DNA from 3 places in the Actinomadura rugatobispora genome. Region 2 is predicted to be linked to each of the others. Evidence: riboswitches for the same ligand, from Rfam matches in the RefSeq annotation. Region 2 holds a riboswitch; each other region holds the start of a gene.
The links. A riboswitch is a leader RNA that binds a small molecule or an ion and turns the genes downstream of it on or off. The one in region 2 is predicted to bind cobalamin.
Positions count from the first base shown of each region.

Region 1 (10,199 bases), 2.5 Mb from region 2:
CGGCGTCCCGCCGACCGGCTGGAGCAGGAGACGCTGCTGGCGCTGGTCTCGCTGGTCTCGCAGCTGCCCGCACCGCCGAAAGTCCGCGCCGCCGCGCTCCGGGCGATCGCGAAATCCCCCGGCGTGGAAGACCTCGGCGAGACGGACGGCGGGCGCGGCGTGCTGCTCCCCCTGCACGGCGACCAGGTGCGGCTGGTGGTGAACATGGCGACGGGCCAGGTGAGCGGCACCAGCTTCCTGATGACGGCCGACGGGGCCGAGATGCACATCGGGCAGGGAGGCACCGCCACGGTCACCGCCCACTGGACCGACCGCCTCCCCCGGTAGAAGAGGCCGTGCGTTCTAATAGTGAATGAAACAAGGTAAACGGGCAGAGCGAAAACCCCCTGCCAGAATTGGAGCGCGCCAAGTCGGCGACCGTGGATCTATTCCCTCTGAACGCGCCACCCGCACCCGCCCCCGCCGCCTCAGGCGGGCGCTCCGTCCAACCATGATCGCCCATATGGCCGACCGCGGCGTCACCGCCTCGACATCACGCTTCGACTGGACGGAGCGACGTCCGAACCCTGCCTCCGAAAGGCCGCTCGATCACGACTGACGCTGTTAAGATAATGACACCATGATCTGACAGCGGTCGGAGGGATACCGATCTTGCCTGGTCGGAGTGGCCGTCCCGGCCTGGTCGCGCGAAATGAAGGCTGGATCTCGGTAAGCGCCTCGGCCGGTGCCGCGACCGTACTCTCCATCTATACGGGCATGCTGACCGCGGGGGCACCGCCGCAGGCGTCGGCCTCGTCACTTCTCCGGCACGCCGTCGACCTGGGCTGGGCCAACGTCCTGATCGCCATCGGCCTGGTCCTCATCATCCTGCAGATCATCTCGGCCGCCCTGCGGTCCCGGCTCACCGCGCGGCACGGACGGCGCGAGGGCGAGGAGCTGTGCGAGGTCCTGCTGAGGGACGTGGTGGCGCTGCTGGCCGCCCAGCGCCCCTGGGTCACCTACCGCAGCCTGGTGACCATCGTCGACGAGAGCAGGACCAAGCGATACACGGTCTGCGGCGCGTTCATCCGGACGGATCCGGAGTTGACGCTGGAGGTCCCGATCGATTTCGGAATCGCCGGACGGGCCGTGACCACCAAGGCGATGTCCGCGGGCGATCTGGACGACGCCACCAGAACCCGCGGCCCGGACGGTGCCGAAATCGCGGGAATATGGCCCAGCGTCGCATCGGTTCTGGCCTTTCCGCTGTGCTCCGAGAACGGCGAGGCCTTCGGTACGGTGAACTTCGACACTGATCACAAGCTCGCCGAATCGGGCTTGGGAGACCGCAAAGTGCAGGACATCCTCGGATCAGTCGCCGAAATGGTCGGCTACTTCATGAGAGGGCACAGTTCGGATGGAATTGCCCGACTCCCTCGCTGAACTGGGGGAATATGCACTGCATGCCCAGATAGCGGCCATTCTCAACACTTCCTCGTCCGGGCGGCTGGTCGGCGACGACGCGGCGATCCTGCCGCTCGGGGACGGCTCCGATCCGCTGCGGCTGATCGTTTCGGTGGACCGCCTCGCGCAGAACGCGGCGCCGGGAGTGCGCGCGAGGCTGCTGGTCACGCAGACGCTCTCGGACGTCATCTGCACCGGCGGCACACCGCTGGCGATGCTGCTGGCCGTCCAGGTGGAGCGGCACACGGACCCGGCGGAGGTCGTCGACCTGGTGGAGTCGGTCGAGGCCGTGTGCCGGGAGTACGGCTGCCACCTGGTCGGCGGCGACACCAAGGAAGGCGACGCGTTCTCGGCCGTGGGCGTGGGGCTCGGGACGGCACAGGCGTCCCGGGTGATCCGCCGTGTGCCGGTCGTGCCCGGCGACCTGGTGGGGGTGACGCTCGCCGGAGGAAGGAGGTGGGGCCGCCGCTGGGGGCATCACCTCGTCGAGCACTTCGCGCTGCCGGTCGGCGAAGGCGTGCGCGCACTGCTGGCGGCGAGCGAGGACGACATCATGCTCCCCGTCGCGGAGACGGCCGCGCTGCTGGCCTCCGGAGTCACCGCCGGGCTCGATCTGTCCGATGGTCTCGGTGCGTCGCTGCGGATTCTCGCCACGGCGAACTCCGTCGGCTTCACCGTGCTCCCCGACGCGCTGGACGAGATCGTGGACGAGGCCGCGGTCGCCCCGGTCGCGGCGCACCTGGGCATCCGCACGCGCGCTTTCGCGATGAGCCCTGGTTACGTGTGGAACAACATGTACGCCGTCCCCGCGGAACGGGCCGAGCAGGCTCGCGCGGCGGCCCGCCGGGCCGGCGGTGACTTCGTCGTCGTGGCCAGGGCGCGGCCGGGCCCTCCCGAGGTTCGTTACGGCGACGACGACGCGGGGGCGCTGATCGAGGCGGCCTCGGACGAGAAGTTCCGCCGCTGGGCGTGGTCGGACCGCACCGAGCACTGGCTGGACGTCATGCGGAGCGCCAAGCTGTGAACGCCCCGGCGATCGAGCTGCGCCTGCTGCTCGCCGAGCGGTGCGATCTGGCCTGCGTCTTCTGCCACAACGAGGGGCAGCCGGGCCGGGACGCCCTGCTGGCGGCCACGCCCGACCAGATCGCCCAGATCGTCGGCGATCTGCGGGCGTGGGGAGAGGTGCGGGTGAAGTTCTCCGGGGGAGAACCGACGCTGCATCCCCGGCTGGGAGAGTATCTGGCGGCCGTCAACGCCCAGGGCGTGACCGACGCGACACTGATCACCAACGCCAACGATCCCGGCGCGTTGGGGCGCCTGGCCGGACGCCGTCCCTTCCGCGTCAGCGTCAACCTGCCCGCCGCCCTGGCAGAGGACTACGCGAACCTGACCCGGGGCAGTTTCCAGGCCGTCATCGCCAGCTGCCGGCTCCTCGCGGAGTCCGGCGTCGAGTTCGCGTTGAACTCCTACTGGCCCCTGCGCCGCGCGCCCGCCAGGCTCGTCCCTCTGGTAGAACTGGCGCGCGAACTGAAGGGCACCCTCAAGATCCTTTGCCCGTGCCAGGTGACCGACCCCGATCAGCAGCGCCGGGTTCTGGCTCCGCTGGCCGAGGTGCTGACCGGCCTCGGCTACACCGGCGTCCGGCAGGAAGACCACAAGTGGTTCTTTCAGCGCGGTGCGCACGTGATCAGGCTCCAGACGCCCTGGTGCCCGGTCGTCTGCACGGCCCGGCGGAAAGAGAGGCGTTCGGTCCGCATCACGGCGGCCGGGCTCATCCACGGCTGCCTGGACAGCAGGACCCAGTACTTCGGATCGATCTACGCGGACCGGGAGCAGCGACGGCGGCAGCTGGGCCGCGCCCTGGACGCGGCCGGCGCGTCCTGTGCCGGTTCCGGCATGCGGGTCGCCGTTCTCAGACGAAGGGAGAACACTGCACGTGATTGAGACCGAGCGGCGTTTCCGGCTGAATGCGCCCGAGACCGAAGCGCTGAAGAGCGCCATCGAGTTCTCCAGCCCGATCCGGCTCACCGACATCACCTTCGGCCCGCACGGCGCCCAGTCCATGGACAAGGACGGCTGGATCGTCCGGCTCCGTCTCAGCGGCGACAAGGCGCGGATCGAGCACAAGAGGAAGCTGCCCGACAGTCGCTGGCAGGAGATCGGCCTCGCCGTGGACGCGCCCGGCTCGGCCGTGCGCCTGCTCACCGCGATGGGCCTGCGGCCGGGACTGCTGATCCGGCGGCTGCGCAGTGCCTCCACGTTCAAGGGTGCCGAGCTGGCCCTGGACGACCTGGACGGCCTGGGCACGTTCCTCGAGGTGGAGTTTCCCAGAGAGACCGCAGGCGACCGGACGCTGCACGAAACGGTGGCAGGGCTGCAGGCGCTCGGCGTGTCGCTCACCACGCCGGCACCCCCTTACGGCGACCAGATCAACGCGGCGATCGAGCAACGGGAGGAGTTCGCACACGAGCACGACCGCCGCATGCGCGAACTGCTCACCGAACTCGGCGGTGACCCGGCGGTCGCCGTGTTGACGAAGACGCACGCGACGCGGTCGGCACCGTCCGGCCCCCGGGAGAACTACGAGCGGGCGCTGAGGAACCGGGGGATGTCGTACTGCCGGTACTCCTCGTACCCGGTCGGCGCGGTGGCCGTCGCCGCCGACGGGCGGATCTTCGATGGCTGCAGCGTCGAGAACGGCTCGTTCGGCCTGACGATATGTGCGGAGAGGGCGGCGTTGACCGCGGCGGTGCTCGGGGGATCCGCGAGCACCGCCGGCCGCGAGATCACCGCCATCGTGGTCGCCGGTCCCGACGGGCGCTCCTGCTCGCCCTGCGGAGCGTGCCGCCAGTTCATCGCCGAACTCGCGCCGGACGCGGACGTCACCTTCTGGTGGGAAGGCGAACTGGTCACGGTGAGCGCCCGCGACCTCATGCCCATGGGCTACGTATACGAGTGACCCGTCAGTCCTCTGCTTCGAGGTCGCCCTCCAGTTCCAGGTACTGGGCGCGGAGGCGGTTCAGGACGTCCGGGTCCGGCTCGGCCCACAGGCGGCGCTCGGCGGCCTCGAGGAGGCGTTCGGTGATGCCGCGCAGCGCCCACGGGTTGGACTGCTCCATGAACTCCCGGGTCTCGTCGTCGAAGACGTACTCCTCGGCGAGGCTCTGGTACATCCAGTCGTCCACGACCCCGGCGGTCGCGTCGTACCCGAACAGGTAGTCGACGGTGGCGGCGAGTTCGAACGCGCCCTTGTAGCCGTGCCGCCGCATCGCCGCGATCCAGCGCGGGTTCACCACGCGCGCCCGGAACACGCGGTGCGTCTCCTCGGCGAGGGTGCGGGTCTTCACCTGGTCGGGCAACGCCGAGTCGCCGACGTAGGCGGCGGGGCTCTTCCCGGTGAGGGAGCGGACCATCGCGACCATGCCGCCGTGGTACTGGAAGTAGTCGTCGGAGTCGACGATGTCGTGCTCGCGGGTGTCCTGGTTCTTGGCCGCGACCGCGATGCGGCGGAACGAGGACTCCATGTCGGCGCGGGCCTCGCGCCCGTCCAGGCCCCGGCCGTAGGCGTAGCCGCCCCACACCGCGTACACCTCGGCCAGGTCGGAGTCGTCGCGCCAGTTGCGGGCGTCGATCAGCGGCAGCAGCCCGGCGCCGTACGCGCCCGGCTTGGACCCGAAGATCCGGGACGTCGCGCGCCGCCAGTCGCCGTGCCGGGCGTGGTCCTCGGCCGCGTGCCGCCGCAGGTGGTTGGCCTCGGGCGGCTCCTCCAGATCGGCGACGGCCGTGATCGCGTCGTCGATCAGCGCGATGACGTGCGGGAACGCGTCGCGGAAGAAGCCGGAGATGCGGACGGTGACATCGATCCGTGGCCGTCCCAGCTCCTCGGCCGGGACGATCTCGAACCCGGTGACCCGGCGCGAGGCGTCGTCCCAGACCGGGCGGCAGCCGATCAGCGCCAGCACCTCGGCGATGTCGTCGCCCTGCGTCCGCATCGCGGAGGTGCCCCAGACGGTCAGGCCGACGCTGGACGGATACTCCCCGGTGTCCTCCAGGTGCCGGGCGATCAGCGAGTCGGCGAGGGCGACGCCGACCTCCCACGAGTTGCGGGACGGGATCGCCTTCGGGTCGACCGAGTAGAAGTTCCGGCCGGTCGGCAGCACGTTCACCAGGCCCCGGGTCGGGGACCCGGACGGCCCGGCGGGCACGTACCCGCCGTCGAGCGCGTGCAGCACCGCGCCGATCTCCCCGGACGTGGCGTCCAGCCGCGGCACCACCTCCGCCGCGCCGAACTCCAGCAGCCGCACCACGTCCGGGATCTCCCGCCCGAACACGCCGTCGCAGACGGTCTTGGCGCCCGCGACGTCCCAGCCCGCGGCCTCCATGCCCTCGACCAGCGTGCGCGCGAGCCGCTCCAGGAGGTCGACGGCGTCGGAGGCGGTGCGGGCGGGGCCGTCGGCGAGGGCGGTCAGCGCGGACAGGTCGGCCTCGACCCGGCGGCCCGGGTCGGCCAGCAGCGCCTTCTCGTCCAAGCCGAACTCGGCGGCCAGCACCGCGCGCAGCCCCGGCATCGCGCCCGCGACCCCGCCCCACACCTGCGCCGCCCGCAACACGGCCAGCACCAGGTTGACGCGCGCCTCGTCCACCGGCCGCCGCCCCAGGATGTGCAGGCCGTCGCGGATCTGCACGTCCTTGATCTCGCACAGGTACCCGTCGATGTGCAGGATGAAGTCATCGAACTGCGACTCGTCCGGCATCTCGTCCTGGTGCAGGTCGTGGTGCAGCTGGGCGGCCTGCACCAGCGTCCAGATCTGCGCCCGGACGGCCGGGAGCTTGCCCGGATCGAGGTCGGCGACGGTGGCGTACTCGTCCAGCAACTGCTCCAGCTTGGCCAGGTCGCCGTACGACTCGGCGCGCGCCATCGGCGGCACCAGGTGGTCGACGACGGTGGCGTGGCCGCGCCGCTTGGCCTGCGTGCCCTCCCCGGGGTCGTTCACGATGAACGGGTAGATCAGCGGCAGGTCGCCGAGGACGGCGTCGGGGGCGCAGCCGTCCGACAGCCCGAGGCCCTTGCCGGGCAGCCACTCCAGCGTGCCGTGCTTGCCCAGGTGGACGACCGCGTCCGCGCCGAACTCCTCGTCCAGCCAGCGGTAGGCGGCCAGGTAGTGGTGCGACGGCGGCAGGTCGGGGTCGTGGTAGATCGCCACCGGGTTCTCGCCGAAGCCCCGCGGCGGCTGGATCATCAGGATCACGTTCCCGAACCGCAGCGAGGCGAGCACGATGTCCTCGCCGTCCACGTACAGCTCGCCGGGCGGCTCGCCCCAGTGCTCCCGGACGCCCTCGCGCAGCGGCCCCGGCAGCGCCTCGAACCAGGACCGGTAGTCCTCAAGCCGGACCCGCGACGGTGCCTGGCTCAACTGCTCCTCGGTGAGCCACTCCACGTCGTGGCCCCCGGCCGCGATCAGCCGGTGGATCAGCGGGTCGCCGTCGTCGGGGTCGCGCCACAGCTCGTCGTCGCCGCCCAGGTCGTACCCGGCGGCGGCCATCTCCCGCAGCAGCCCGACCGCGGACACGGGCGTGTCCAGCCCGACCGCGTTCCCGACCCGCGAATGCTTGGTCGGATAGGACGACAGGACGACCGCGACCCGCTTCTCCCCGTTCGGCCGGTGCCGGAGCCGGGCGTGCCGCACCGCGATCCCCGCCACCCGGTCCGCCCGCCCCGGATCGGCCACGTACACGGGAACGCCGTCCGGGCCCTCCTCCTTGAACGAGAACGGCACCGAGATCAACCGGCCGTCGAACTCGGGAATCGCGACCTGCATGGCCGCGTCCATCGGCGTCAGCGCCCCGTCCGACGCCTCCCACACCGCCCGGCTGGAGGTCAGGCACAGCCCCTGGACGACCGGCACGTCCAGCCCGGCCAGCGCGCCCGCGTCCCAGGAGTCCTCGTCACCGCCCGCCGACGCGTCCGCCGCGACCGCGCCGCCCCCGGCCAGGACGGTCGCGACCAGCGCGTCCGCCCGTCCCAGCAGCTCCAGCAACCCCTCCTCCGCACCCCGCAGCGACCCGCAGAAGACCGGCAGCGCGTTGGCTCCCCGCGCCTCGATGCGCTCGCACAGCACGTCCACGAAGGCCGTGTTCCCCGACAGCTCGTGCGCCCGGTAGAAGACGACCCCCACCGTCGGGCGGCCCGGCTCCACCCTGGGCTCGCCGTGCAAACCGTACGATGGCATCGGAACCGGCGGCGCGAACCCCTCACCCGTCAGCAGCACCGTGTCGCTGAGGAAACGGGCCAGTTCCCGCAGGTTGGTGACACCGCCCTCGCGCAGGTAGTCCAGCGCCTCCGCCGCCACTCCGGCCGGGACGGTCGACAGCGCCATCAGCTCGGCGTCCGGATCGGCCTCCCCGCCCAGCAGCACCAGCGGCAGGCCCAGCCCGCGCAGCCGCTCCACGCCCTCCGGCCAGGTCTTGCGCCCGCCCAGCAGCCGCACGACGGCGACGTCGGCGCCCTCGGCCAGGGCCGCGAGCTCGTCGAGCCCGATCCGGACCGGATTGGCGGTCACATATCCCGCGTCCGCCGCCCGCGCGGCGAGAAGTTCGGTGTCGGCCGTGGACAGCAGCAGGGCACGCATCATCGGCAAGCCTCCCCCGGGGTCTCCGCGCCCCGGCTCGGTGAAGAGGTCGGCGACGGCACGGAGTCTCCTGGCTCCCGGATCGGCGTCCTCCCCCGGCCTTCCAGCGTCTCCGCCGTGGCCCTGAGCGAGAGAGGACTCCCCGGTCACAGTTGCGGGACAGCTCCGGATTCACACCGGATTCCTCACCCGCCGTCGCCCGCCATCGTAGCCCGCGCCCCATATGCGAAGTCAGCACCCCTAGGCGCGGGCCCGCTGCTTCTCCCGGACGCGCCGGAACACATGATCGAGGCCGCGCCGCTCCTCGAAGTACACCCCGAGCAGGTAGGGCTGCCAGCCGCCGTCCCGGTGCGGCACATGCAATGGGTGCACCTCGCGCTGGGGGTCCGCACCCAGTTCCTCCAGGCAGCCGCCGCACAGCGGGCGGGGCCGGGCCTCCTGGCCGTACACCGCGGTCGCGGGTCCGTGCAGGGGGTTCAGCCAGCAGAACGGCACGTTCCCGTCCACGGGGACGCCGGTGTCCAGCACCATCCGCGCCACCCGGCACAGCACGACCGCCACGAAATGATCCGGCCAACCGCCCGTGTACGCGACCGCCCGGGGTGCCAGCTCCTTCGTGATCGTGTCGGCCGCCTCCAGGCACGCGACCGCCTGCTCCCGCGCGGGCCCGCCGGGAACCCCGGCCTCCAGCCGCTCCCGCAACGCGTTTCGCTCCTCCTTGAACCGCCCGCGCAGCTCCCCGGAGCCCAGCTTCTCGAACGGGCTGTACGGGGTCTTTCCTCGCACCACCATGACGATCTTGCGCAGCACCCACAGCAGGATGATCATCAGCACGCCGAGCACGACCCCGACGATGATCGCCCCGTCCCGCAGGCCGGTCCAGAACGGCTCCTCCAGGAGCGCGGCGCCCTCCGTCGCCTGGAGATGCAGCATGAACCCGGCCAGGCCCACCGCGATCAGGACGACCGCCAAGCCGACCATCCCGCCGTACCAGGTGCCCCGCACCTCATCGGTCCGCTCGGTGGCGAACCCGCGCCGCCACACCGGGACGTACCCCGCCACCAAGGCGATCAGCAGCGGCACCCCGCCCACCGCGACCCCGGCGAACCGCCGGTACGACTCCAACTCCTGCGCGTCCAACGCCCGTCACTCCCCGATGTCGCGCCGCCCTGGACCGCAGGCTACGCGCCTGGACGATCAAGGAGGGACAAGACCGCCCGAACAGGTGCGTCCGGGAAATCCCTGGGTAGGGGGACGGCATGTCCACCCAAGCGGTCCCTCCCGCGACCGACCGTCCGGTCGTCGGGTCCTACGGCAAGTACGAGGGCGCTCAGCGAGCGGTCGACTTCCTGTCCGACGAGAAGTTCCCGGTCGAACGAACGGCGATCATCGGCTCCGACCTGAAGATGGTCGAGACCGTCCTGGGCCGCCTCACCAAGGGCCGCGCCGCCCTCGCCGGCGCGGGCAGCGGCGCCTGGTTCGGCCTACTGGTCGGCCTCCTGCTCACCCTGTTCACCGCCAACCACAGCGACGTGTTCGGGCTGCTGCTCGGCGGCGTCCTGTTCGGCGCCGTCTTCGGGGCGGTCTTCGGCTTCATCGCCCACGCCGTCACCGGCGGCCGCCGCGACTTCACCTCCCGCAGCCAGATCGTCGCCGGCCGCTACGACGTCGTCGCCGACGCCGAGGTCGCCGAGGACGCCAAGAACATGCTCATCAAGCTCGCCTGGCGCGAAGACTGACCGGACGCGATCCCACGACGGCCGAGCACCCTCCGACCTGTGAATTCCTGGGGAATTGCGGTTCCGGGGCAGGATCGTTGGATTGTCCGCTTGCTCCCGGGTCCCCATCCGCTGACCACCGTTCCGATTCTCCGCACGGCTCGAACCGGTTGACCGCCTACTTTGCGGCTCGTCGTGGCTTTTGGGCTCCTGGGCCGTAGGTTGGGGTCGGGTCTTTGGCGGTTTGGAGCCGTTGCCAGCGGATGTGGGCCGGAGGTTGCGGGTTGCTGGTTGAGGGTGCCGTGGTGGCGGACCGGTATCGGGTGGCCGAGCTGCTGGGTGAGGGCGCCATGGGCCAGGTGTGGCGAGGCGAGGACCTCCGGCTGGACCGGCCGGTGGCGGTCAAGGT
Region 1 covers NZ_AP029191.1:2,061,531-2,071,729, forward strand. Annotated here, with positions in the region: gene ACZ466_RS08600 (CU044_5270 family protein) at 1-327, shown strand, start outside; gene ACZ466_RS08605 (GAF domain-containing protein) at 757-1,422, shown strand; gene ACZ466_RS08610 (AIR synthase related protein) at 1,397-2,467, shown strand; gene ACZ466_RS08615 (radical SAM protein) at 2,464-3,387, shown strand; gene ACZ466_RS08620 (cytidine deaminase) at 3,380-4,402, shown strand; gene cobN (cobaltochelatase subunit CobN) at 4,407-8,075, opposite strand; cobalamin riboswitch at 8,113-8,284, opposite strand; gene ACZ466_RS08630 (Asp23/Gls24 family envelope stress response protein) at 8,313-9,212, opposite strand; gene ACZ466_RS08635 (general stress protein) at 9,332-9,811, shown strand; gene ACZ466_RS08640 (serine/threonine-protein kinase) at 10,075-10,199, shown strand, end outside.
Region 1: linked by a shared signal. The riboswitch ahead of cobN (cobaltochelatase subunit CobN) and the one ahead of ACZ466_RS19950 (ribonucleoside-diphosphate reductase subunit alpha) in region 2 are both predicted to bind cobalamin.

Region 2 (10,199 bases):
GCCTGCCCTTGCCCCTGGCCCTCGGCGGCCGTCGAGCCCTTCACGGTGAACTTGAGCGTGCCCGTGACCGGGTGCCCGTCGGCGGACACCACCCGCCAGCCGACCGTGTACGTGCCGTTGGGCAGCGTGCCGTTCACCGGCTGGGTGACCGTGTCGCCGACCGCCTTCGCGGGCCCGTTCTCGTGCCGGGAGCCGCCCGGACCGGTCAGCACGACCCGGGGCAGCCGGATCGTCTCGGTGTAGGTCAGCGTGATCTCACCGGGCGGCGCGATCTCCGCGCCCGACTTCGGGTCGGACGACTTCAGGGCGGTGTGCGCGGACGCGGGCGCCGCGCCCAGCGTCAGCGTCGCCGCCGCGAGCGCGCCCGCCAGCCCGGTGCGGAGCAGAGTGGGACGGATGGTCATGCGTGCCTCCTTGCACGGGTGAGTCCGAAGGCGCCGACGCCGAGGCCCGCGATCCCGACCGCGAGGCCCAGGCCGCCGAGGAGGCGGGCGGTGCCGTCGGCGGAGTCGTCGCCGGCCAGGACGGCGCGCGCGGGCTGGGCGGTGATCAGCGCGGCGCCGGCCGGGCCGGCCGGGGCGCCCTTCGGGGTGAGCTTGAGTTCCGGCGCGGGGTGCTCCGGTTCGTTCTGGCCGCTGCCGGGATCCTGGTCCCACTTCACGACCTCGTCGCTGGAGTAGGTCTGCTCGGCCTTGAACAGCACCCGCTCCGCGTTGGACGGCAGCGGCCCCATCGAGACGTCGAACTCCTCGAACCGCCCGGCGCCGATCTTCCCGCCGGACCAGGTGATCCGGGAGACGGCCTCGGTCAGCTCGCCGCCCTCGATCTTGACGGGGGCCGCGAGCTTCGCCTTCTCGACCTTGACCGTCCAGCCGGGCACCTGGCGCACCGACACGTGCTCGATCGGGTGGCCGGCGGGCATGTCGATCACCAGCTTGACGGTCTCGGCGTCGTCGCGCTCGTTCGGCACCCGGAAGGACACCTTGGCGAACGAGCCCTGCTCGGCGGTGCGGGGGTTGGCGGTGACGTGCGCGGCGGCGCCGGTGGCCAGGCCGGTCACCGACACGGCGGTCAGGGCCGCGACCGCCGCGGATCTGCGGACGGCACGGGAATGGGCGCGCATGGGCATGGGAAGTCTCCGATCGGGCGTTCGAGACGTACGGGAAAGCCGGGCGCGCCGAGAGGCGGCGTGCCCGGTGGCGTACGGCGCTCGTCCGCCGGCCGTCCCTACCCGGGGTCAGCCGTGCGCGAGCGCCCTCGAACGCCGGGGCGGGCCCCGCCGTACGACCTGGTGCCGGAGAACGCCACCGGCGGAGGCGGCCGGGACGACCGCCCTCACCACCGGGGTACGGGGCGCGGGCGCCGCCGGTTCGGCGCCGAGCAGCGCCAGCAGGACCCGCAACGGCCGCCCGGCCAGCACCATGACGCGCCGGGCCAGCGTCCAGGCGGCCCGTTCGCCGCGCCGCAGCCACCAGGCCGAGACGACGGCCGCGACCACGTGCGCGAGGGTCATCGCCAAGCTCGACTCGTGCCCGGGGAGGGACGCGACCGCGTGGTGCCGTTCCACCGCCGCCGGATCGGCGGGCAGGGGCGGGGCGGTGGCCGCCGCGTACAGGCTGTGCAGCGCGAACTGGCCGCCCAGAAGCCCGCCCAGGATCGTGGCCAGCGAGCGCTCGTGGCCCGCCAGCGCCAGTGTCACCGCCAGCACCCCGCCGAATCCGGCCGCGATCGCCCAGAGCGGGACCGCGGCGGTGGAGGTCAGGGTGTGTCCCAGGGTCGCCAGCGTGACGCAGACGGCGGCGAAGGCGACCGCCCGCGAGGTCCGGAAGAGCGGATGCGGCGGGTGCGGGGACATGGCCCGCCCATCGTCCCACTCCCGGTGCGCGATCTCTATACCTCCCCCCGGGTAGCGCCCAACACGCCCAACATATGGGGTTGTCGCAAGATCGATCGACTAGATGTAGGGTCTTGCCCGTGCTGGTTCGCCCGGCGCCGCCGAGCGGCGCGGGCGTCGTAAGAGGGAACCCGGTGCGGGGCGCCGCACGCCATCGGCGCCGCCAATTCCGGGACTGCCCCGCAGCGGTGAGCGGGAACGACCGCCGTCATCGGCACTGGCGCGCCCACCCCCAGGTGGCGCGCCGGGAAGCGACGGCCACTAGGTCACGGACTCCGGACGACCGGAGGCGTGGTGCCCGCGAGTCCGAAGACCTGCCCGCACCGATGTTCGTCCAGGCCTCGCGGGAGGGCCGGTGGACGGGCACGGCGCGCCGCCGTGCTCCCGTTCGCGTGCGCGCCCCCCGGCGAGGCGAGCAGCTCGCGAGGGAGAGAGCAGAACACGTGACACAGCACGTCATCGCACCGCCCGCCCGTCCCCTGAACGACGACCGCGCCCGGTGGGCCGCGGAGGTGGAGCGGGCCTGCGCGGGCCTGCCCGGGGCCGACCCGGAACGGGTCCTGGCGGCCGTACGCGGCGACGCCGGGCACCGCGACCAGGCGATCGCCGAGGCCGCCGCCCTGGTCGCCGCCGAACCCGCCTACTCCAAGGTCGCCGCCCGCCTGCTCGGCCTGAAGATCGCCGACGAGGCCGCGGCGGAAGGGGTGCGGACCTTCTCCGAGTCGATCGCGGCCACGCACGCCCAGGGCCTGCTGGCCGACGCGTCCGCCGCGTTCGTCGCCGCCCGCGCCGCCGAGCTGGACGCGCTGATCGACGAGTCCGCCGACGACCGCTTCGAGTACTTCGGGCTCCGCACCCTCTACGACCGCTACCTGCTGCGGCACCCGAGCACCCGCCGCGTCCTGGAACGACCCCAGCACTTCCTGCTCCGCGTCGCCTGCGGCCTCGCATGCGACGAAGTCGCTCCGGGGGGCGTGGGGGGTCGTCCCCCCTCGGGCGAGCACGTCGATGGCACCGCCGAGGCCGCCGAACTGTACGGGCTGCTCAGCACCCTGTCGTACCTGCCCAGCTCCCCCACCCTGTTCAACTCCGCCGCCGCCCGCCCCCAGCTGTCGTCGTGCTTCCTGCTCGACTCGCCCCGCGACGAGCTGGAGTCGATCTACGAGCGGTACGGGCAGGTCGCGCGGCTCAGCAAGTACGCGGGCGGCATCGGCGTCTCCTGGACGCGGATCCGCTCCCGCGGGTCGCTGATCCGCGGCACCAACGGGCACTCCAACGGGATCGTCCCGTGGCTGCGCACCCTCGACGCCTCCGTCGCCGCCGTCAACCAGGGCGGCCGCCGCAAGGGCGCCGCCTGCGTCTACCTGGAGCCCTGGCACGCCGACGTCGAGGAGTTCCTGGAGCTGCGCGACAACACCGGCGAGGACGCCCGCCGCACCCACAACCTCAACCTCGCCAACTGGATCCCCGACGAGTTCATGCGCCGGGTCGAGGCCGACGGGACCTGGTCGCTGTTCGACCCCAAGGAGGTGCCCGAGCTCACCGACCTGTGGGGCGAGGACTTCGACGCCGCGTACCGGCGCGCCGAGGAGGAGGGCCGGTACGTGCGGCGGGTCCCCGCGCGCCGCCTCTACGGGCGCATGATGCGGACGCTCGCCGAGACCGGCAACGGCTGGATGACCTTCAAGGACGCCGCCAACCGGGCCTGCAACCAGACCGCCGAGCCGGACCGCGTCGTCCACCTGTCCAACCTGTGCACCGAGATCCTGGAGGTGACCGGCGGCGACGAGACCGCCGTGTGCAACCTCGGCTCGGTCAACCTCGCCGCGCACCTCGTGCGGGGGCGTGGGGGTCGCCCCCCACACGGCAGCAGCCCGGACGGGGTGGACTGGGAGCGGCTGCGGTCCACCGTCCGCACCGCCGTCCGCTTCCTGGACCGCACGATCGACCGCGGCTTCTACCCGACCCCGGAGGCCGCGGACGCCAACCGGCGGTGGCGGCCGGTCGGGCTGGGCGTGATGGGGCTGGCGGACGTGTTCTTCACGCTGCGGCTGCCGTTCGACTCGGCCGAGGCGCTGGAGCTGTCCACCCGGATCGCCGAGGAGATCGCGCTGGCGGCCTACGGGGCGTCCGCCGACCTGGCGGCCGAGAACGGGCCGCTGCCCGCGTACGCGAGCACCCGCACCGCGCGCGGCACGCTCCACCCGGACCACTTCCCGGACGCGTCGCCGTCCCGCGCCGCCGAGTGGGACGCGCTGCGGGCCCGGGTCGCCGAGGTCGGGCTGCGCAACTCGCTGCTGATCGCGATCGCGCCGACCGCCACGATCGCGTCCATCGCGGGCTGCTACGAGTGCATCGAGCCGCAGGTGTCCAACCTGTTCAAGCGCGAGACGCTGTCGGGCGAGTTCCTCCAGATCAACGGCTACCTGGTGAAGGACCTCAAACAGCTGGGCCTGTGGACGCCCGCCGTCCGGGACGCCATCAAGCGCTCCAACGGGTCGGTCCAGGGGATCGTCGACCTTCCCGAGGAACTCCGCACCCTCTACAGGACCGCCTGGGAACTCCCCCAGAAGTCCCTCATCGACCTTGCCGCGGCCCGCACGCCCTACATCGACCAGAGCCAGTCGCTGAACCTCTTCATGGAGACGCCCACCATAGGCAAGCTCTCCTCGATGTACGCCTACGCATGGCGCAGCGGCCTGAAAACGACCTACTACCTGCGTTCGCGCCCCGCGACCCGCATCACCCAGACAACGGTCACCGCCCCCGAGGAAGCAGTCATGTGCTCCCTGGAGAACCCCGAGACCTGCGAGGCGTGCCAGTGACGCTCCTGGACCCGGGCATGGACCTCACCCTCCGGCCCATGCGCTACCCCGACTTCTACGAGCGCTACCGCGCCGCCATCCGCAACACCTGGACGGTAGAGGAGGTCGACCTCGCCTCGGACCTCCCCGACCTGACCAAGCTCACCCCCGAGGAAGTCCACCTGGTCAACCGGCTGGTCGCCTTCTTCGCCACCGGCGACTCAATCGTGGCCAACAACCTCGTCCTGAACCTCTACAAACACCTGAACGCCCCCGAGGCCAGGCTGTACCTGTCACGGCAGCTGTTCGAGGAGGCGGTGCACGTCCAGTTCTACCTGACCCTGCTGGACACCTACCTTCCCGACGCCGACGAGCGCGCGCGGGCGTTCGCGGCCATCGAGCACATCCCGTCCATCAAGGCCAAGGCGGAGTTCTGCTTCCGCTGGATCGACTCCATTGGAGCCCTCGCCGAGCTGCGAACACCCGCCGACCGCCGCTCCTTCCTCCTCAACCTCATCTGCTTCGCCGCGTGCATCGAGGGCCTGTTCTTCTACGGAGCGTTCGCCTACGTCTACTGGCTCCGCTCCCGCGGCCTCCTCAACGGCCTCGCCTCCGGGACCAACTGGGTCTTCCGCGACGAAAGCCAGCACATGGAGTTCGCCTTCTCCGTCGTCGACACCGTCCGCGCCGAAGAACCCGCCCTGTTCGACGCCGAGCTGACCGCGCAGGTCACCCGCATGCTGGAGGAGGCGGTCGAGGCGGAACTGGAGTTCGCCCGCGACCTGTGCGGGGACGGCCTGCCCGGGATGAGCGCCGGCGACATGCGCGGCTACCTGGAGTACGTGGCCGACCAGCGCCTCACCCGGCTGGGCCTGCCCGTCCGGTACGGCTCGTCCAACCCGTTCGCGTTCATGGAACTCCAGGACGTCCAGGAACTGTCCAACTTCTTCGAACGCCGCGTCTCCGCCTACCAAAGAGGCGTGGAAGGCACCGTCACCTTCGACGAAGCCTTCTGACGCCCCGGGCGGGGGCGCGTGCGTGCTCCCGCCCGGGGCTCAGCCCAGGAGAGCGGTGAGCCGCGGAAGGCGGGCCCGTCGTTCGGTGGGGTCGTCGTAGTCCCAGCGGGGGTCCTCGGGGGCGGCGTCACAGACGCGGCCGAGGCCGCGGGCCTCCAGGGCCTCGTCCAGGTCGTCGCCGGTGGCGCGCTCGTAGGCGTGCAGCGCGACGTAGTTGAGCGACTCCCACTGGGGCCACTCGTCGTCGGACCACTCCTTCATCGGACGGCCGGCCAGGCGGCGGACCTCAGGGAGTCCGGCGAGCGCGTCAGGGTCGGCGGCGACGCGCTCGAACGCGTCCCGGCCCAGGCCGACCAGCCAGGGCTGGAAGTACCAGAAGCCGTCGTCGGAACACCAGCCCTCCATGATGTTCCAGGCGGCGCCCCACATCAGGCGGGTGTCGACCCGCCTGCGCTGGGCGGTCAGGTGGACCTCGAACTCGATGATCTCCGCGGCCGGGAGCCGTGCCAGCCGGGCGGTCAGCCACCCGGTGCGATCCGCCGCGGCCGCGGAGCCGTCCAGCAGCGTCCAGAACTCGTCCGGCGTCATCATCAGAGCGAGATGTGATGCATGATCACGTTGTGCACGTGGTGGGTCTTCTCCTCGCCGCGGAACTCGACCTCGTAGAGCTGGGTGCCCACGTGGATCGCGATCGCGCCGGAGGAGAAGAACGACCCCGCGAACGACTTGTTGCTGACCACGCTGACCGAGCTGATCCGCGAGTACGGGACGCTGGTGATCGCGATCCTCTTGCCGACGAACGACTTGTCCTGGATGATCACGCGGCGGTCGGTGAGGCCGATGAAGCCCGTCCCGGCGCCGACGGCGTCGTAGACCGCGATGATCTGCTCCCCCGGGAGCAGCCCGCTCTCGATCTGCTTGAGCTGCCCCGACCTGTCGTGCGGAATCCCGCCGCGCCCCATTCCGGCCTCCCCGTGAGTCGTGCCGCCCTTTCCCCTAGGACGAGCCGGGCCCGCGTCCCGTTCCAGGGCCTAGTTCTTGGCGTACCGCATGACGACCACCCCCGACTCGAACGGGCGGGTCTCGGTGAGGGCGAAGCGGTGCGCCTCGAACGGCCCGTCGAACAGGCGGATCCCGTCGCCGATCACGATCGGGTTCCGCTTGATGATCATCTCGTCGATCTCCCCGGCCAGCTGGGCGGCGAGGTCACCGCCGCCGCACAGCCAGATGTCCGCGCCCTCCTGCCGCTTGAGCCCCCGGACGAACTCCGCCGCATCGGCCGAGACGATCTCCACCTCGGAATCGGTGCCGGCCAGGCTCCGCGAGAAGACGTACTGCTTCAGGTGGGCGTACGGGCTGGTGATGCCCTCCTTGAAGGCGGGGTCGTAGGTGCCCCGCCCCATCACGACCGTGTCGAAGCGGCGGTTGGGCAGGTCGGCGACCCCGGCCTGCTCCCGGAACGCCGTCGGGACGGTCTCAGGCAGCTCGGGGGTGAGCACCCGCATGACGTCCGGCTCGATCGGGAAGAAGTCGAACTCACCGCCGGGCCCGGCGATGAAGCCGTCGATCGTGACGGCGACGTAGTAGACGAGCTTGCGCATGCGGTTCCTCACTGCTTGGCGTAGGTGTTGACGGCGGCGCCGCCGGCGACCGTGCGGTGGTCGGCCAACCTGAACCGGCCGGAGGCGAAGGGCGCGGTGAACAGCGGGATACCCGAGCCCATGACGAACGGGTAGACCTTCACCACCAGCTCGTCGATCTCGTCCAGCAGCGTCCCGGCCAGGGCGGCGCCGCCGGCGAGCCAGACGCCGGCGCCCTCCTCGCACTTGAGCGCGCGGACCGCGGCCGCCGGATCGTCCCGGATCAGCTCCAGGGCGGGGTCAGGGGAGCTTTTCATCGTGCTGGAGACCACGTACTGCCTGAGGTGGCCGTACGGGCTGGTGACGCCCTCCCGCACACCGGGCTCGTAGGTGGCGCGGCCCATCACGACCGTGTCGAACCGGCCGTTCGGCCGTGCGCCGACCGTTTCGTGCAGGTGGGTGGGGATGGTGTCCGGATACTCCTGGACGAGGAGGTCGAGCATCCCGTCCGGCAGCGGGAAGAAGTCCGAGATCGAGCCGCCGGGTCCGGCGATGAACCCGTCGATCGACGCGCCGACGAAGTAGGTGAGCCCGCGCATGCGACCCGCCCCCTTTCCAAGCCATCTGTAGTACTCTGCTTGAAGTGGTTTGAACGTAGTACTACAGCCAGAGTGGTGTCAACCCGGAGGAGTGACCCCCCATGCGCCAGAACCCGGCCCGCCGCGCCGCGCTGATCGACGCCGCCATCGAGGTCCTCGCCGACCAGGGCGCCCGCGGCCTGACCTTCCGCGCCGTCGACACCCGGGCCGCCGTCCCCCCCCGGCACCGCCTCGAACTACTTCGCCAACCGCGACGACCTGCTCACCCAGGCCGGCGGGCGCGTCTACGAGCGGCTCACGCCCGACCCGTCCGCCATCACCGACCTCATGCACGGCCCCCGCGACCGCGCCATGGTCGGCCGGCTCATGCACGAACTCGTCGGCCGCATCACCGAGTTCCGCTCCGGCTACCTCGCCCTGCTGGAACTGCGCCTGGAGGCCACCCGCCGCCCCGAGCTGCGCGCGGTCCTCACCGAGCAGATCAAGGCCGACCTCAAGGCCAACATCGACTTCCACCACGAGTCCGGCATGCCCGGCGACACCACCACGGTCGTCCTGCTCTACCTGGCCCTCAACTGGCTGATCGTCGAGCGCCTCACCCTCCCGGACGTCTTCCCCGAGGACGAGATCGCCGACCTGATCACCGCCACGGTCGAACGCATCGTCCCCTGAAACCGGCCCCGGCGGGCTTGACCTTGACGCAGGCGTCAACCTCCTACCGTCCCGCCATGGCCTCGCACACGACGCGCCCGCTGTGGCTGCCCGCCCTCTTCCTGCTGGCGTTCTCGATCGGCACCGACGACCTGGTCATCGCCGGGATCCTCCCCGCCATCTCCCGCGACCTGGACGTCACCGTCGCCGCGAGCGGCCAGCTGGTGACCGCGTTCGCGCTCACGTACGCGCTCGGCGCGCCGTTCGCCGCGCTGCTCACCGCGCGGCTGCCGCGGCGCGCGGTCCTCACCGCCTCCGCGGCCGTGTTCGCCGCGGCCAACCTCGCCGCCGCGGCGGCCCCGACGTACGGGACGCTCATGGCGGCGCGGATCGTCTCCGGCCTGGCCGCCGCCACCGCCGCGCCCGCCGCGTTCGCGCTCGCCGCCACCGCCGCGCCCGAGGGCCGCCGGGGACGCTTCCTCGCCGTCGTCGGCGCCGGCCTGACCACCGCGCTCGTCGCGGGCGTGCCGCTCGGCACCTGGATCGGCGGCGCCCTCGGCTGGCGGTCCACGATGCTGTTCGTCGCCGCGCTCGCCGCCGCGGCCGGTGTCGCGCTGCTCGCGACGGTGCCGCGGGTACCGGGCGCCGCCCCGGGCCGTCTCCGGGACCGGCTCGCCGTCCTGCGCCACCCCGGGACGCTCCCCGCGCTGGCGGCGATGATCCCCTCCGGCGCGGGCGGCATGATGTCGTACGTCTACGTCACCGAAATCGCCGCCAGGCTCGGCGGGCTGCGCGGCGCCGCGGTCGCGCCCCTGATCACCGCGGTCGGCGCCGCCGGGATCGTCGGCGCGCTCGCGGGCGGCCGGCTCGTGGACGCGCTCGGCGCCCTGCGCGCGCTGCGGCTGATGCTGCTCGGAGTGCTGGCCGCGCCCGCCCTCATGACCCTCCTCGGCCTCGCCGGCGGCCCTTACCCGACGCCCGTGGTGGCGCTGGCCCTCACCCTGTACGGACTGGCGACCTGGGGGATCGCGCCCGCGACGCAGGCATGGCTGCTGGAACGCGGCGGCGCCCCCGAGGCCGCGAACGAACTCATCGCGCTCAACAACAGCGCCATGTTCCTCGGCTTCGCGCTCGCCGGCGGCCTCGGCGGCCTGGCACTGGAGACCGGCGGCCCGGTCGCGGTGACCGGGACGGCGGCGGGATGCGTCCTGGCCTCCCTGGCGTTGTTCGCGATGGCCTTTCGGAACCGTCCGCGGGAGGGAGCGCGCGCATGAGGATCGGTGAGGTGGCACGCCGCGCCGGGGTGTCCACGCGGGCCCTGCGCTACTACGAGCAGCAGGGCCTCATCACCGCGGAACGGGACCGCAACGGCTACCGGATCTACGAGCCCGGCACCGTGCCCCTCGTCCGCGACATCGCCCGGCTGCTGCGCGCGGGCCTCGGCTCGCAGGACGTGCTGCGGTTCGTCCACTGCCTCGGCGGGCCGCCCGCCACCGACGGTTGCGGCGACACCCTCGCGATCTTCAACGAGCGCCTGGCCACCCTGGACGAACGCATCGACGCCCTCACCGACCTGCGCGAACGCCTCCGTTCCGAGGCCGCGCGGCTGGCCCGGAACACCACACCCCCTTGACCTCGACCAAGGTCGAGGTCAG
Region 2 covers NZ_AP029191.1:4,537,543-4,547,741, forward strand. Annotated here, with positions in the region: gene ACZ466_RS19935 (copper resistance CopC family protein) at 1-404, opposite strand, end outside; gene ACZ466_RS19940 (YcnI family copper-binding membrane protein) at 401-1,129, opposite strand; gene ACZ466_RS19945 (MFS transporter) at 1,238-1,855, opposite strand; cobalamin riboswitch at 1,962-2,230, shown strand; gene ACZ466_RS19950 (ribonucleoside-diphosphate reductase subunit alpha) at 2,338-4,719, shown strand; gene ACZ466_RS19955 (ribonucleotide-diphosphate reductase subunit beta) at 4,716-5,714, shown strand; gene ACZ466_RS19960 (DUF4240 domain-containing protein) at 5,754-6,305, opposite strand; gene ACZ466_RS19965 (PH domain-containing protein) at 6,305-6,676, opposite strand; gene ACZ466_RS19970 (dihydrofolate reductase family protein) at 6,746-7,315, opposite strand; gene ACZ466_RS19975 (dihydrofolate reductase family protein) at 7,324-7,893, opposite strand; partial or broken gene ACZ466_RS19980 (TetR/AcrR family transcriptional regulator) at 7,995-8,565, shown strand; gene ACZ466_RS19985 (MFS transporter) at 8,622-9,818, shown strand; gene ACZ466_RS19990 (MerR family DNA-binding transcriptional regulator) at 9,815-10,177, shown strand.

Region 3 (10,199 bases), 2.8 Mb from region 2:
CCTGGGGCACGCGCAGACGGCCCAGCTGCTGGAGGCCGCGGTCGGCGGCCAGGTCGAGGACGCGGGCTCCCGGCGGCTGTGGCGGGTCACCCGGGGGAACCCGCTGTTCCTGCGGGAGCTGGTCCTGGCCGGGATGCTCGAGGAGAGCGGCGGGGTGTGGCGCTGCGCGCCCGGCCCGACGCTCACGCCGCGGCTGCGCGAGCTGATCGAGGCGCGGATCGGCGGCGTGGACGAGCGGGAACGCCTCGCCCTGGAGTACCTGGCCCTGGGCGAGCCCCTGGACGAGGCGCTGCTGCACGATCTCACCGACGCGGCGGCGGTCGGCAGGCTGACCGGCCGGGACCTGGTCATGGCCGCCGGGGCGGAGCTGCGGCTCGTCCACCCCCTGTACGGGGAGGCGGTGCGGGCCGGGATGGGCCCGCTGGCGACCCGCACCCGGCTGCGCCGCCTGGCCGACGCGGTGGACGGCGCGGGCCTGCGGCGGCGCCAGGACGTGCTGCGGCTGGCCACCTGGCGGCTGGACTCGGGCGGCGGCACCGACCCCGACCTGCTGCTGAGGGCGGCCCGGATCGCCTGGTCGGGGTTGGCCATGGAGCCCGCCGCCCGGCTGGCGGCGGCGGCGCTGGAGGCGTACCTGGCGCGGCCGGAGCGGCGTCCGGGCAGCGCGGGCGAGGCCGCCGCGCTGCTGGCCACCGTCCTGCACTTCGCCGACCGCGACGGCGAGGCGGAGACGGCGCTGGGCGAGGTCGCGGGGCGGCTGCTCGACGATCGCGAGCGGGGCCTGCACGCGGGCGCGCTCGGGCTGGTCCTGGCCTGGGGCCTGGCCCGCGACGGCGACGCCCGCGCCGTCCTGGCCGAGGCCGCCGCCACGATCGGGGACCCGGCGTGGCGGCGGCACGTCCTGGCCCTCGGCGCGTGGATCGACCTGTCCGCGGGACGGGTCGCCGACGCCCGCGGCGCGGTGGAACGATCACGCGAGCTGGAACCGGCGCCCGCCCCGTTCGCCGCGGAGACCGGCGCGGCCGAGGCCCTCATCGGCGCCTACGGCGGCGACCACGCGCGGGCCGTGGCGATCGCCGCGGCGTCCATGGACGAGCGCGCCCGCTGGCGCGACGAGGTCCCGATCGTGATGCCCGTGCTCGCCCAGGCCCGCACGGTGGCGCACCTGTTCGCCGGCGAGGTCGGCGAGGGACTGGCGGCGACGGCCGCGGGCCTGGACCTGGTCGAGGAGTTCGGCCGGTGGAACCGGGTCGAGGCCTCGTTCTGCGGCTGGCGGGCCCATCTGCACCGGCTGCGCGGCGATCTGGCCGAGGCGGTGCGCTGGGCCCGGGACGGCGCGGCCCGGATCGGCGGCCGCTCGGCCATGTTCGCCGGGCTGTGCTTCGGCGAGCTGGCCTCCGCCGAGGCCCAGCGCGGCCGGGCCGGCGAGGCGGAGGAGGCGCTGCGCCGGGCCGAGGACCTGGCCCGCCCCGCCTGGCACGGCGTGGAGTTCTCCCTGGCCCTGGCCCGCCCGTGGGTGCTGGCGGCGCGCGGTCAGACCGGCGAGGCGGTGTCCGCCGCGCTGGCCGCCGCCGACGACGCCGAGGCCCGCGGACTGCGCGGGTACGCGATGTTCGCGCTGCACGACACCGTCCGCCTGGGTGCCGCCGACCGCGCCGCCGCCCGCCTGACGGCCCTGGCGTCCCAGATGGACGGCCCCCTGGCCCCTCTGTGCGCCCACCACGCCACCGCGGCCGCCGCCCGGGACGCCAAGGCGCTCGCCACGGCCTCGGAGTCGTTCGAGGCGCTGGGCATGCTCCTGTACGCCGCGGAGGCCGCCGCCCAGGGGTCGGCCGCCGCCCGCGCCCGGACGCTCGCCGAACGCTGCGGCAACCCGCTGACCCCCGCGCTGACCTCCCTGGCCGCGCCGCAGCTCACGTCCCGCCAGCGCGAGATCGCCCGGCTGGCCGCCCAGGGCCTCAGCAACAGGGAGATCGCCGACCGCCTGTCGATCTCGATCCGCACCGTGGGCAACCACCTGGTGATGATCTACGAACGCCTCGGCACCAGCGACCGCGAGTCCCTCGCGAGACTCTTCACCAACCCCTGACACCCCACCGGCACCACGCCGGCCGCCTCACTCCTTGCCCCACAATGAAACGTCGGTTACGCCTACGCGGTCGTAGACGGCCTGGAGGTGGTTGGCGACGGTGCGGACGGACAGGACGAGGCGTTCGGCGATCTCGCGGTTGCCGAGCCCGGCGGCGGCGAGGCGGGCGATCTCCAGCTGGCGGGTGGTGAGTTCGGGGGCGGCCAGGCCGGAGAGGGCGGGGGTGCGGGCGCCGGTGCAGTTTCCGGCCAGGAGCCAGGCCCGGGTGGCGGCGGCGTTGGCCTCGCGGGAGCCGGGGGCGTGCCGCTCGTGGGCGCGGGCGGCCTCGGCGGCGGTTTCGGCGGCGTAGAGGGTCATGCCCCGGTCGGCGAAGGCCTTGGAGAGGTCGTCGAGCGCTTCGGGGTCCTGTCTGGCGGCGGCGTCGGCGTGGCGGGCGCAGAGGCGGACGAGGGGCCCGTCGGTGTGCTCGGCCAGGTCGGCGAGGCGGTCGCGGGCCTGGGCGGCGGCGCCGAGGCGGACGGCGTCGTGCAGGGCGAACATCGCGTAGGGGCGCAGGGTCCGCTCCTCGAAGCGGGTGGCGGCGTCCAGGGCGATGGCGGCGGCGCCCGCGACGTCGCCGGAGGCGGCGCGGATCCAGGCGCGGCCGAGGTCGGCGCGGAAGTGGAAGATGCGCCCGCCGGGGATGCGGCGGCGCTGGGCCTTGCGCACGGCCGTGGTCGCGGTGGCGGCGTCCCCGGCGACGGACGCGGCGTAGGCGAGCATCTCGTGGCCGTGGCCGGACAGCGCCCAGAGCGCCCCGGTGCCGTGGGAGACGGCCTCGTGGGCCCAGCGGACGGCGCGCCGTATGTCGCCGCGCAGCAGGCACCACTCGACGCGCAGGGTGCGGGAGGTCGTGGCGGCGACGGGCGAGAGGTGCTCCTCGGTGAACAGGCGTTCGCCGTAGGCGATGTAGGAGTCGGCGGCGGCCAGGTCGCCGGCCCAGAGGGAGGCTGCGGCGCGGGCGTCGCTGTAGGTCGCCACGAGGCTGGGCATGTGCTCCAGCCATTCGGCCGAGGCGTCCAAAGCCTCGTCGGCCATGGCGACGGCCTCGTCGAACCGGCCGGTGAACACGAGCCGGAGGGCCTCGGCGCCGCCGGCCAGACCGGCGGCCTCGGGCGGGACGCCCGTGGCGGCGCGCAGTTCGGCGAGCTGCGGCTCCGCCTCGGCGAACCGGGCCGAGTAGACCCGGCCGACGGCCTGGTACGCCTGGATCTGCTGCCGTAAGGCCGGGGCGGTGGCGTGCGCGGCGGCGTCGTCCAGCAGGGCCTCGGCCCGCTCCTGCTCGCCCAGGCCCATGCTGAGGTTGAACGAGCGCATGCAGGTCACGCCGGTGCGGGTGGCCTCGTCCATCGGCTCGGCGGCGACCCTGGACAGCTGGGCCTCGACCTCGTCGTGCCGGCCCGCCAGCAGCAGGACGGGAGCGATCCGGACGGTCGCGGCGGCGTCCACGCCGGCGGCCAGCGCGGACCGTCCGCAGCGCAGGGCCAGGTCCATGTCGTGCAGCATGAACGCCTGGCCGCAGGCCGCGAGGAGCAGATCAGGCCCGGCGGGGGCGCCGGCGTCCAGGTGCCAGAGGGCGACGCGCAGCAGGTCGCCGTGCCGGCGCATCCCGGTGCCCTCCAGCGTCCGGGCGAGCGCGGTGAGGCGGTCGCGGACCCGTCCGGGGCCCGCGGCGGCCCGTGCGACCTCGCCGTACAGGGGGTGCGCGGTCCTGACCTCCAGGCGGCGCCCGGTGGCGGAGGAGGCGACCAGACTGCGGGTCTCGGCCCGTTCCACCGCGTCCTCGGAGGTCAGCTCGGCCAGCGTCGCTGCGCCGATCGGCTCGCCGAGCGCCACGTACTCCAGGACCTCGCGCTCGGCCTCGCCGGCGGCGGCCAGCCGTGTCTCGATCAGCCCGCGCAGCCGGGGGCTCAGCGGCAGATCGCCGTCCCAGTGCCAGACGCCGCGGGTCTGGGCGAGGCGTCCCTCGGCCAGCCCGGACAGCACCAGCTCGTGCAGGAACAGCAGGTTGCCCCGGGTGCTGTGGTAGAGCCGCCGGGCGGTGGGGGTGCCGAGCTGCCCGCCGAGCGCGGCCTCCACAACGGCCTGGCTCTCCAGCTTCGTCAGCGGCACCAGGTCGAGGCGCCGGGCCAGGTCGTCCTTCCACAGGGCGGTGACGGGGTCGGGGGCGGCGGCGCCGGTCCGCACGGTGGCCAGCACCCGGGCCTCCCGGTGCAGGACGAGATGGTGCACCAGGGCGGCCGAGGTGGGATCGAGCAGGTGGGCGTCGTCGACCGCGACCAGCAGCGGGGCCGGTTCGGCGAGGCCGCGCAGCGCCTCGGTGGCCCAGCGCAGGGGGTTGACGACGGTCGTCGCGACGTCCTCGACCGGCAGCAGGTGCCCGAAGGCGCCGAACGGGATGCCGGTGTTGGCGCTGGTGCCGCCGGTCCGCACGACCGTGAACCGGTCGGGTTCGAGCCGTTCCAGGGCCTCGTTCACCAGGCGGGTCTTGCCGACCCCCGCGTCCCCCGCGACCACCACGCCCCGCGTGGCCCGCGCGTTCAGCAGGGAGCCCACCTCGTCGAGCGTCGACGCACGGCCGGTGAACGGCCAGGAGGTACGCACACCAGGATCGTACGTCGCCGTGCCGGAGCCCCCGCGGCGAATTGAGTAAGGGCTACTCATGTGGCCCGCCTCCCGTTGTTGGACCCTCGATATAGGGAGCTTTTCCCGGACGGCATGCCAGCCCTTCCGGGACGGGCGACCTGTACGCCCCGGCGGCGGCCGGCCGAAACACACCGCCGCCGGCTTAGGAGGGGGCATCGTCCGTATCTCCAGCGGGGGGAGATACGAACGGTGTCCCCTCTTTCACGTCGTGCATGCACCGGCGTGGCGAGCCGGAGACTTGACGCGGAGCCCGGTCAAAGGGGACCCTCAGGGCGACAAGTTCACATATGAGGCGACGGTGCGCAGGAACCTGGTGCGATTCCAGGACGGTCCCGCCACTGTGACCAGGGAGCCTCTCCCGCACGCGACCACGGCCCGCCGGCTGGAAGGTCGGGAGAGGCGATGATCTGGGAGTCAGGAGACTGACCCGTCGTCCTCCCGTACCGGGGCGAGTGCACCCCGTGAGGAGATCCCCAATGGCCCAGCCCGCCGTTCCCCCGACGCAGGCCGCCGCGCCGTCTCCGGCCGCCCTTCCCGTCCCGCACCGCGTGCCCGTCCGCGAGATCCTGCCCTGGGCGGTGTTCGCGCTGGTCCTGGGCGCCGCGCTGCTCTACTTCGTCGGCGCCGAGCAGGGCGCCACCTCCCTCGTCGGCGGTACCTGGGTGCACGAGTTCACCCACGACGGCCGTCATCTGCTCGGCTTCCCCTGCCACTGAGGCGGGGGACCCGTTGATGATGAGGTCCCTGCTGGTCCGCGGCATGATCGTCGGTCTGGTCGCGGCGGCGGCCGGGCTGCTGATCGCCTGGATCTACGGCGAGCCCCAGGTGGCGAACGCGATCGCGTTCGAGGAGTCCCAGGCGGCCGCCGAGCACGCCGCGCACGGCGCCGGGCACGGCGGCCACGCGGAGGAGGAGGTGGTGAGCCGGACGGTCCAGCAGACCATCGGGCTGATCACCGCCATGGCGTTCTACGGGGCGGCGGTCGGCGGCCTGTTCTCCATCGCGTTCGCCTTCGCCCTCGGGCGGATCGGGACGGCGGGCGCCCGCGCCACGTCCGGCCTGGTGGCGCTGCTGGGGTTCACGGCGGTCGTGCTGGTGCCGTTCCTGAAGTACCCGCCCACTCCCCCGGCGGTCGGGAACCCCGACACCATCGGGGGGCGCACGGCGCTGTACTTCGGCATGGTGGCGCTGGGCGTGCTGGCCACGGTCGCCGCGGTGATCGTGTTCGGCCGGCTGGCGCCGCGGCTGGGCTCGTGGAACGCCGCGATCGCCTCGACGGCCGGATTCGCGCTGGTGGTGGCAGTGGTGTTCCGGCTGACGCCGCGTCCCGACGCGGTGGCCGAGGGCTTCCCCGCGGCGGTCCTGTGGGACTTCCGGCTCGCCTCGCTGGGCGTGCAGGTGGTGCTGTGGGCGACGCTGGGGCTGCTGTTCGGCGCCCTCACCGAGCGGGCGTTCCGGCGGAGCGCGCCGTCCCGGGCGGAGGGCGAGCCCGTCCCGGCGGCCTAGGCCCTGTCTCGACGTGGCCCCAGGCACCGCGCGAGCGCGTTACCTGGGCGGTGAGGCGATGCCGGAGGCGAGCGTCACCGGCCAGATCGCGAAGCGATGCCGCGCTCGCCAAAGGCCCGGTAAGGGGCGAGCCGCCAGGCGAGCCCCGTAGGCCGGGACTCAGGAACACAGCGCGCAGTCGCCGCACATCTCGCCGCCGGGCGGCACCCGGTAGTAGAGGCAGCAGCTGCGCCGGACGAAGCCGCGCCGGTCGAAGGTTCCCGTGCCCTTGAGGGGTTCGTGCGCGAACAGCTCGTGGAGGAGGGAGCGCACCGGCGCGGCCAGCCCGGCGTCAAGGGTTCCGGCGCGCAGCGTCCCGGCGAGGGCGGAGGCGGCGTTGCCCCACAGGAGGCCGTCGGCGAGCCGGACGAACCCGAGCATGGTGGCGCGGAGCGGGCGCAGCTGCCGCTCGACGACCTCGCGGTGGACCAGCGCGGCCCCCTCGGCCGGGGTCGCGGCCCGGTGGCCGGACGGGTCGGCCAGCCACAGCGCGATCGGCGCGCCGGGCGCCCAGCGCCAGTGCAGGCCGGACAGGTCCGGGACGATCCCGCGCGCCGCGGCCGCGACCATCGGCGACCAGAGCCGCGAGGCGAGGCCCTGGAAGAGGATCGAGGCGGCGACCCGCCGCTCGGCGGTGCCGAGCCGGTCCGCGTAGGCGCCGGTGAGCTCGAGCAGCCGAGCGGTGTCGAGCTCGGGCAGCGGCCGCCAGGTCGGGTCGGCCTCTTCGGCGGGATCGGTGGTGATCTCGAAGAACGGGCCGAGCGCCGCGGCGCCGGCCAGCGCGGAGGCGACCTCGCGGGCTCCGGCCCGTTCCACGGTGGGTTCCGCCGTCATGTCCCCATGATCGCACCAGGGCGCGCTGACACGGGGCGCGGGGACACGCGGGTCAGCCGGCGGGACGGCCGCCGTTGTCGCGGCGGTCCAGCGCGGTCTGCAGCGCCCGCGCGGCCTCCTCGTCGGCGTCGTCGGGCGTGGCGGACAGGGGGTGGGAGTTCAGGGTGCGCATGGAAAGGCTCCGTAGCTTCACGGGAAAAGAGCGGCGATGGATCACAGGGCTTACGGCCAGTGCCGGACTCCGCGACGGGGTTGGCCCGCCTATCGGGCCCCGTCGCGGCGGCGAAGGATCACTACGAAGTGCCGCATCTCGCTTTCACGGTACCCGCCGTCCCCGGCACTGTCCTGACCCGTGGCCGAACTTCTCACATGCCGAGACGACGACGCCGTGACCCCGGCGAGCGGGATCACGGCGGCGGACGAGGTGCCCGATCGGATCAGCCGTCCAGGTCGACGCGGCGGCCGGTGTCGGCGCCGATCTCGTTCTTGATCACGTCGAGCAGCTGGACCGGGATGCCGGAGTCGACGGTCAGCGCGATCAGCGCCCGGCCGCCCTTGGTGTCCCGGCCGACCTGCATGCTGGCGATGTTGACCCCGGCGTCGCCGAGCAGCCGCCCGACCACCCCGACGATGCCGGGACGGTCGGAGTAGACGAAGAAGGCCATGTGCTCGGTCGGCACCAGCTCCATCTGGTAGCCGTTGACCTCGATGATCCGCTCGGTGTGCTTGGGGCCGGTGAGCGTGCCGGACACCGACACCACCGAGCCGTCGGTCATCGTGCCGCGCACCTGGACCACGTTGCGCCAGTCGGGGCTGTCGTCGGAGGTGGTGAGGGTGACCTCGACGCCGCGGTCGCGGGCCAGCAGCGGGGCGTTGACGAACGTCACCGCCTCCTCGATCACGTCCACGAACACGCCCTTGAGCGCGGCCAGCTCCAGCACCTTGACGTCGTGCTCGGCGATCTCGCCGCGGACCACCACGTCCAGCCGCACCGGCACGCCGCCGGCCAGCGCGGTGAAGATCCGGCCCAGCTTCTCGGCCAGCGGCAGGCCGGGCTTGACGTCCTCGGCGACCGCGCCGCCCTGGACGTTGACCGCGTCCGGCACGAACTCGCCGGACAGCGCCAGCTTCACCGAGCGGGCGACCTGGGTGCCGGCCTTCTCCTGCGCCTCGTGCGTGCTGGCGCCCAGGTGCGGGGTGACCACCACGTTGTCGTGGTGGAACAGCGGGCTCTCGGTGCACGGCTCGGTGCGGAACACGTCGATGCCGGCCCCGGCCACCCGGCCGTCCTTGAGCGCCAGCTCCAGGGCCTCCTCGTCGACGATCCCGCCGCGGGCGGCGTTGACGATGCGCACGCTGGGCTTGACCCGGTGCAGCTCGCGGTCGCCGATCAGCCCCAGGGTCTCGGGCGTCTTGGGCAGGTGGACGGTGATGAAGTCGCTCTCGGCCAGCAGCTCGTCGAGCGTGACCAGCTTCACGCCGAGCTGGGCGGCGCGGGCGGCCTGCACGTACGGGTCGAAGGCGATCACGTTCATGTCGAAGGAGGCCAGCCGCTGCGCGACCAGCACGCCGATCCGGCCGAGGCCGAGCACGCCGACGGTCTTGCCCTGCAGCTCGACGCCGGTGTACTTGGAGCGCTTCCACTCGCCCTGCTTGAGCGCGGCGTGGCCCTGTGGCACGTTCCGCGCGATCGCCAGCAGCAGCGCGATCGCGTGCTCGGCGGCGGTGACGATGTTGGAGGTGGGCGCGTTGACGACCATGACGCCGGCCTTGGTGGCGGCCTCGACGTCGACGTTGTCGAGCCCGACCCCCGCGCGCGCGACCACGCGCAGCTTGCGGGCGGCCTGGAACACCTCCGCGGTGACCTTGGTGGCGCTCCGCACGATCAGCGCGTCGACGTCGGCGACGGCGGGCAGCAGCGCCGCCTTGTCGGCGCCGTCGACCTGGCGGACCTCGAAGTCGGATTCGAGGACGGCGATGCCGGCCGGGGAGAGTTCTTCTGCGACGAGGACGACAGGCTTGCTCAAGGAACGGTCCTTCGGGACGTGGATGTGCAGAGGTGGGAAAAGCTGTGGGTGCGGGGAAAGTCGCGAGTCACCACGGTGTGCCCTCGGCTCGTTCCCGAGTCTATCCCCCGTCGGCGGCGCCCCTCGCGAACCGGGCGACACGCACCGGAACACACCATTTGTCCCGGCCAGCGCACTGGTCCCCCCGGTCATGCCCCGCCGCCCCGTACGGCCCAGAAGCGCCCCGAACCGTCCCGCGCGCACCGGTCCGCCGCCGCGTCCGCCCAGGTCGGAGGGGGCGGTCCGGGCGGGGCCGCATCCGGCCGGGGCCGCGTCCGGACGGCGGCGCCGCCCGCCGGCGTCCCGAACCGGCCTTTCCGGGCGGCGGGACCCGCTCCGGGGCGCCCGCGGGGAGGCGGATCTCACACCCCGCCGGCCGGCGGGGTCAAGCCGCGTTGGGCTCCGGGAGAGCCGTCAGGATGCCCGCCACGCGGTCGGCGTCGGCGACTTTGATGTGCGGGACGTCGACGAAGACCCGCAGCGGCCCCGACGGGAGCCCGAGCTCCTCGGCCACCTGCAGCTGGACGCCGCGCAGCGGGATGTAGGCCAGGTAGCCGTGGGAGACGTCCTGCGACCGGAACATCGCCGTCATGATCAGCCGGTAGCCGCGGATCCGGAACGACAGCGCGACCAGCCGCGGCACGGATCCGGCCGGTTCGCCGGGGACGACCAGGGAGATCCACGCGCTGGTGGTCCACGGCCGCGCCCGCAGCAGCTCGGTGACCCAGCGCAGCTGGTCGACGCCGTTCCGGTCGCGCATCCGCGCCCGGTGCTCCGGAACGCGGCGGTCCGGGCGGGTGCCGCCGCGGGTGCGCTCGTGCGCGCGGCCGACCAGCCGGTCGCGGTCGCCGTGCTCGCGCAGCAGCGGATCCTCCCAGCTCAGCGAGGCGATCTCGAACAGGGCCGGGGGTCCCTCGATGATCGGCCCGAGCTCCTCCATGCCGGCCTCACCCGCCGACCAGACGTGCCGGAGCAGCGCG
Region 3 covers NZ_AP029191.1:7,318,347-7,328,545, reverse strand. Annotated here, with positions in the region: gene ACZ466_RS32745 (LuxR C-terminal-related transcriptional regulator) at 1-2,089, shown strand, start outside; gene ACZ466_RS32740 (AAA family ATPase) at 2,117-4,732, opposite strand; cobalamin riboswitch at 5,035-5,219, shown strand; gene ACZ466_RS32735 (CbtB domain-containing protein) at 5,251-5,490, shown strand; gene ACZ466_RS32730 (CbtA family protein) at 5,507-6,280, shown strand; gene ACZ466_RS32725 ((2Fe-2S)-binding protein) at 6,440-7,153, opposite strand; gene serA (phosphoglycerate dehydrogenase) at 7,591-9,180, opposite strand; gene ACZ466_RS32715 (thymidylate synthase family protein) at 9,605-10,199, opposite strand, start outside.
Region 3: linked by a shared signal. The riboswitch ahead of ACZ466_RS32735 (CbtB domain-containing protein) and the one ahead of ACZ466_RS19950 (ribonucleoside-diphosphate reductase subunit alpha) in region 2 are both predicted to bind cobalamin.